DNA from 2 places in the Blautia faecicola genome. Region 2 is predicted to be linked to the other one. Evidence: predicted binding sites of a transcription regulator. Region 2 holds the regulator's gene; the other holds the start of a gene.
What was found. Region 2 encodes Rex, which represses fermentation and respiration genes when NADH is low (regulators of the CRP and FNR family bind a similar motif). Its sites were predicted from a motif close to ATTGTTAANTANTTAACAAT; they were not measured.

Region 1 (3,433 bases), 540 kb from region 2:
TCTTACAGATCCCTCGCAGATATTCTGCCGGGATTTTTTCAAATACCGAGATGCCCTTTAATACATTTTCTTTTTTCTGTTTCACAATTCCCAGAATCATGATACTCATAACGATAAACTGTGCCGTTACCGTGGCGATTGCTCCGCCTGCCGCGCCCAGTTTCGGCAGTGGTCCCGGCCCGAGAATCAGGAGCGGATCCAGAATCATATTTGTCGCTAATCCGATCAGATTCGCATAAAACGGCGTTTTCGAATCTCCCTGTGCCGTATAGATACCCGTCAGAGTCACCGATAAGAACGAAAAGACGATCAGCCCGCAGGCGATCTTCGTATAAATAAACGCCGACGCATACGCCTCCGGATCTTCCAGTTTGAAAAATCTGATCATCTGCTTTGTAAAAATCAGCGCAACGATCGCATACAGAATTCCCATAATAGCTGCCAGCTGAACCGCAGCCTGTGCATACCCATGAGCCTTTTTCTTATCTCCTCTTCCGACGCACTGTGCCACCTGTACCTGTCCGCCCATCCTTGCCATGGACGCAAATCCCTGCGACAGCCAGATAAACATGCCTCCCACGCCGATACCCGCCACTGCCTTTGAACCGAGCAGTCCGATCCACGCCATATCGGTAATGTTATATAAAGTCCCCAGAAACGAAGACGCCATGATCGGTATCGCCAGTTTGGTCAGCGTCTTCAGAATAGGACCCTTCGTCAAATTTCCTTCCATATAATATAATTCTCCTTACATCATATTTTCCTTTTTGTGCTTCATCCGCTTTTTGCCCGGACAGTATCTTGACGAACTGTCACCGGCATCGTAAATTTTTCATACCTGTTCAGTATCCTCACAGGTACTGTCTGCAGAATAGTTACAGTTTTTTGTTCTCTCTGATTTTATACTTCCCATGGTGTCGGATTTTTCTTTAAAAGTTCCGGAAACGGGATCATCGCCGGCTGTTTTTTCTGATGTTCGCCGATTATTTTCTCCATCCACACCATGTGATACCAGGTATCAAACTTATACCCGCACTGATAAAATTCTCCCACCAGCCGGTATCCCAGATGATGATGAAAATCCATGCTGTTGCGGTCAAGATGTTCATCCGGCACTTCCGGCACACTGATGCAGGCATTCAGATTTGTAATATTTTGCTTTTTCAACACCTGCTCCAGTGCCGCATACATCTTCTTTCCAAGCCCTCTCTTTTTTTGATCTTCCCGGATATAGATCGTCGTCTCTACCGCCCAGTCGCAAGCAGATCGCTCATTGAACGTCCCTGCATACGCATACCCCAGAAGCTCCCCGTTTTCTTCCAGTACCAGATATGGGTATTTCGTCAGAATATGACGGATCCGTCCGGCAAAATCTTCCTCCGGCGGTACTTCATATTCGAATGTGATCGCTGTTTTCTCCACATACGGCGCATAGATTTTCAGAAGCACTTTTGCATCCTCCGGCTTTGCCACCCGGATCGTCAGTTCTTCTTTCATGCTATCCCTCTCCTTTTTCAAACATATGTTTTATCTTACCATTCCACCGCCCGATATGCAATGTGAATCCGTATTTCAGTCGTTTTTTATTTAACAAAATTTATAATAACCGATAGAATTTTTTTATCATACCGCAAATAATACGAATTAGTACTTGTTATATTTTTGTTATATAATTAACACATACATGATACCCAGAGTCAAAAAGTCGTAAGTCTGCCGCAAGCTTGCCTGCATGAAGATTTCTGACCTTGGGACTCGCCGAAAACATGAGTAAGCAGCCATTTCCCAAAGAAAAATGCGCGGATCACGAATGTTTTTGAGGATTGTAAGAGTACGAAGTACGGAATAATCCGGTATCAAATGGGTCAAAACACTTTTTGCCCCATCACCTACAAAAATCTCAGGGAGGTTTCTTTATGAAAGGCAATTATCAGCATATCTTCACCCCATTGACAGTGAAAAATATGACTATCAAAAACCGTATCACCATGATGCCAATGGGTACCAACTATGGTGAACAGAACGGTGAAATGAGTTTTCTTCATATTAACTATTATGAGCAGCGTGCCAAAGGCGGTACCGGTCTGATCATCGTGGAAAACGCCAGTGTAGACTCTCCGCAGGGCTCCAACGGTACCACTCAGCTGCGTATCGATCATGACAATTATCTGCCTCGTCTGTTCAAGTTCTGCGAAAATATCCATCGATACGGTACCTGTGTGGCTATTCAGATCAACCATGCCGGTGCTTCGGCAGTATCATCCCGTATCAACATGCAGCCGGTATCTGCCTCTGATGTACCGACCAAAGCCGGCGGCGATATCCCGCGCCCTCTGACCAAAGACGAGATCCTGGATATCGTAAAAAAATACGGACAGGCCGCAAAACGTGCACAGATTGCAGGTTTTGACGCTGTAGAGATCCATGCAGGTCATTCTTACCTGATCAGCCAGTTCCTCTCTCCTACCACCAACAAACGTACTGACGAATTCGGTGGTTCCGTAGAAAACAGAACACGTTTCTGCCGTATGGTCATCGAAGAAGTCAGAAAACAGGTAGGACCTTTCTTTCCGATCATGCTGCGTCTGAGTGCAGATGAGATGGTAGAAGGTGGAAACACACTGGAAGATACTCTGAAATATCTGGAATATGTACAGGAAGAAGTGGATATCTTCGACGTATCCTGTGGTCTGAACAGCTCCATCCAGTATCAGATCGATGCCAATTATATGAAAGACGGATGGCGTTCCTACATGCCAAGAGCTGTCAAAGAAAAATTCGGCAAACCATGTATCTCCATGGGAAATATCCGTGATCCGAAAGTTGCGGAAAAGATCCTGGCTGACGGCGATGCTGATCTGATCGGTATGGGCCGTGGACTGATCGCGGATCCGGAATGGGTAAATAAAGTTGCAACCGGTCACGAATGTGATATCCGCAAATGTATCTCCTGTAACATCGGATGTGCCGGAAACCGTATCGGCTTCAACCGTCCGATCCGTTGTACGGTCAACCCGTCCGTACTCGAAGGCGATACCTACAGATCCCAAAAAGTCAATAAAAACTGTAACGTAGTTGTGATCGGTGGAGGTACCGCAGGTCTGGAAGCTGCCTGTACAGCTGCTGAGGTAGGATGTAACACTTTCCTTCTGGAAGAAAAAGAGACTCTGGGCGGTCTGGCTGCTGAGATCTCCAAGATCCCGGCAAAGAAACGTCTGGCTGATTTCCCGCACTATCTGGAACACCGTGCAGTCGGTCTGGATAACCTCTATATCTTTACCGGAACCCAGGCAACGCCGGAAAATATCCGCAAATTCCATCCGAACCTGATCGTCAACGCGACCGGCTCCGGCCCTCTGCTTCCTCCGATCAATGGTCTGATGGATAATATTGACAAAGAAGGCGGAAATGTTTATTCTATCTTAGGTATGAT
Region 2 (3,433 bases):
TTCTGTTCCAGCGCATCCATATGGATGGCGGCATAGATCCGACTGTTATTTTTCATAATTATTTTCTCCTGTATCTTCTTTTCTGGCAATTTTTCGATCAAGCATCTGCAATTGTACACAAAGCCCCGAAAGGATATCTGAGGCAGTCATGGAACGCGCTCCTTTTTCCTGTGCAGCGTGATCACCGGCAATTCCATGAAGCCATGCGGCAAATGGTGCTGCCTGAGAAGAACGCATCCCCTGCGCCAGCAGTCCTGCTGTGATCCCGCATAGAACATCGCCGGAACCCGCAGTAGCCATCCCATGATTACCGGTCAGGTTCAGATAATATACTCCGTCTGCTGTCCGGATCCAGGTGCGTGCGTCTTTCATGATCAGAGTACACGGACATTGTCTGTACAAAGTTTCCATAGCTTCCTGCGGATGTGCCTTCAGATCACCGATGGTGCAGTCTGCCAGTCGGCTCATCTCTCCCATATGGGGTGTCAGGATACAGGAAGCGTCACACTGTGATTGCAGATCTTTTCGTTTTGCCAGAAGATTTAAAGCATCTGCATCCATGACTATAGGCTTGCTCTGGCGGAATGTCAATACCATTTGCAGCAAATCCTCTGCTGTTTTGGAAGTGGAAAGCCCCGGACCAATCGCAATTACATCTGCCCAGTGCATGGCTTTTTTCAGAACATCTGCAAGTTTCTCGTGCTGCATGGAGGAATCGTAAACCGAGAGCATGGCTTCCGGAAACTGCTGCTGTAAGATCGTCCGGTTGCTCTCATCGGTCAGGATACGGACCATTCCGGCACCGCTTACAAGTGCTGCTTTCGAGGAAAAATACGCGGCGCCGCTCATGTTGCGGCTGCCCGCAATCAGAAGGACTTTTCCGAAGGTTCCTTTATTACCTCCCGGATCCCGCGCGGGAAGCCAGGAAATGGCTTCTTTATCCAATGCATAAATTCCTTTGGATGCACCGTAGATTCCGACATCTTTTACCTGGACGTTACCAGCATAGACGGTTCCCGGATACAGGCTTATCCCTAGTTTGCGGTAGGCAAACGTAACGGTTTCTGCTGCCCGGACAGCGGTTCCCATAACCTGTCCCGTTCCCGCATGGATGCCGGAAGGAATATCCACCGCGAGAACCGGAACGCCGGAAGCATTGATCGCATCCACCAGAGTCTGATATTTTCCTGACAATTCCCGGGATAATCCGACGCCAAAAAGTGCATCTACGATAGTAGTATATTCAGAAAACCGGCAGTTGTTGACTATGGATACCTGATAATTTTTGGCTGCCTGCCATTGGATCTTCATCTCTTCGGTAAAAGAAGCGGGATTGCCCGCCAGATATAGATCCACCGAATACCCTGCCAGATGCAGCAGTCTTGCAACTGCCATACCATCCGCTCCGTTATTGCCGGAACCACACACAACCAGTGTTTTTTTCAGAGAAAAATGCTGTCTCAGACAATCAAATACAGCAAGTGCCGCCCGCTCCATCAAAACCAGGGACGGAATCCCCATCGTTTGGATCGTAGCCTGATCCAGCTGTTTCATCTGTTCTCCTGTTACTAAAATCTGCATAGTTATGATCTCTCCTGTCACTATCATCAAACTTGGTCCACCGGACCAATGATTGACGTGTAATGCAAAAAAGCTGCTGCCCTTTTCGGCAGCAGCCTCGCTGAAATTTTCTTTATTCCTGTAGGTGGTCTTTCTCAAAGCGGCTCAGGTTATAAGACAGCCGCATCAGACTTTCCGAAAGGTGTACATTTTCCACAATCACATCATCCGGCATGAAAAGGTTCAGGTCGGTATGTGCAAAGTTCCAGATCGCTTTTACTCCCACATCTACCAGAAGTTTCGCCATATCAAGTGCTTTTGCTTTTGGAAGAGTCAGTGTTGCAATCTCCACATGATTATTTTTTACAAATTCCGGAAGTTCATCAATCATACGAATCTCGATGCCACGCACGGAAACTCCCCGCATGACCGGGTTTACATCGAAGATTCCCACAATCTTAAATCCCTGTTTTTCAAACTGCGTATAATTGGCAAGTGCCTGACCGAGATTACCGGCACCTACGATGATCATATTGTGTGTGCGATCCAGACCCAGGATTTTCGCAATTTCCGAATGGAGATATTTTACATTATATCCGTATCCCTGCTGTCCAAATCCACCAAAATTGTTCAGATCCTGCCGGATCTGAGATGCTGTCACTTTCATCCGTCCGCTCAACTCATTGGACGAGATTCTCTCTACGCCATCTTCCATCAGTTCTCCCAGATAACGATAATATCGGGGGAGCCGTTTGATGACTGCTCTTGATATATCTTTTTCCTCCACACTGCTTTCCTCCTGCATCATATTAGTTTTATTATAGTTAAGTGTGAAAAGTTTGTCAAATAATCTTAGGGATTTTGTTGCGATTTTCTTGCGAATTTTCCTCATTCATGTATAATATTCGGTAGACTTGTGAAATTTAAGGAGGTTTTTCATGATTTTATCATGTCAGAATATCAATAAATCATTCGTAACCGATGATATTTTACAGGATGTGTCCTTTCATCTGGAAGAGCGGGAAAAGGCAGCACTGATTGGACCGAACGGAGCCGGTAAGTCCACCCTGTTAAAAATTATCATGCAGGAAATACCGGCAGATTCCGGTGAGGTAGTTATTGCCAAAGGGAAAACGCTCGGTTATCTGGCACAGCATCAGGAAGTCAGCGGGGATAATACCATCTACGAGGAACTGCTTTCTGTCAAACAATATCTGCTCGATATGGAAGAAAAGATCCGTACGATGGAACAGCAGATGAAGACGCTGACCGGCCGGGAACTGGATGAACTGCTCTCTTCCTACTCCCGTCTGACCCATCAGTTCGAACTGGAAGGCGGATATGCCTGCCGCAGTGAGGTTGTGGGGGTATTAAAAGGTCTTGGCTTTGAGGAAGAGGATTTTTCCAGAAAGATCGGTACGTTATCCGGTGGTCAGAAGACCCGTGTGGCGCTCGGCCGCCTGCTGTTATCCAATCCGGATATCATTCTTCTTGACGAGCCGACCAACCACCTGGATATGGACTCGATCGCATGGCTGGAGACATATCTCATTAACTATAAAGGAGCTGTATTTATTGTCTCCCATGACCGGTATTTTCTGGATCGTGTCGTGACGAAGGTGGTTGAGATCGACCGGGGACACGTTCGTACCTTTATGGGTAATTATTCTGCATATGCGGAGAAAAAAGCGATGATCCGTGATGCGGAATACAAAGCATGGATGAATCAACAGCAGGAAATCAAGCATCAGGAAGAAGTTATCGCAAAGTTAAAATCTTTTAACCGCGAAAAATCAATCAAACGTGCGGAGAGCCGCGAAAAGATGCTGGATAAGATCGAAGTGCTGGATAAACCGGTGGAAGAAAATACGGA

Region 1: a site for Rex is predicted at 1,662-1,681, ahead of ETP43_RS05455 (oxidoreductase). Genes of this name have one in related genera too.

Annotation. Positions count from the first base shown of each region.
Region 1 covers NZ_SDKC01000001.1:1,221,059-1,224,491, reverse strand. The annotation lists gene ETP43_RS05465 (MATE family efflux transporter) at 1-733, opposite strand, end outside; gene ETP43_RS05460 (GNAT family N-acetyltransferase) at 901-1,497, opposite strand; gene ETP43_RS05455 (oxidoreductase) at 1,917-3,433, shown strand, end outside.
Region 2 covers NZ_SDKC01000001.1:1,761,055-1,764,487, forward strand. The annotation lists gene alr (alanine racemase) at 1-56, opposite strand, end outside; gene ETP43_RS07945 (NAD(P)H-hydrate dehydratase) at 46-1,581, opposite strand; gene ETP43_RS07950 (redox-sensing transcriptional repressor Rex) at 1,694-2,347, opposite strand; gene ETP43_RS07955 (ABC-F family ATP-binding cassette domain-containing protein) at 2,499-3,433, shown strand, end outside.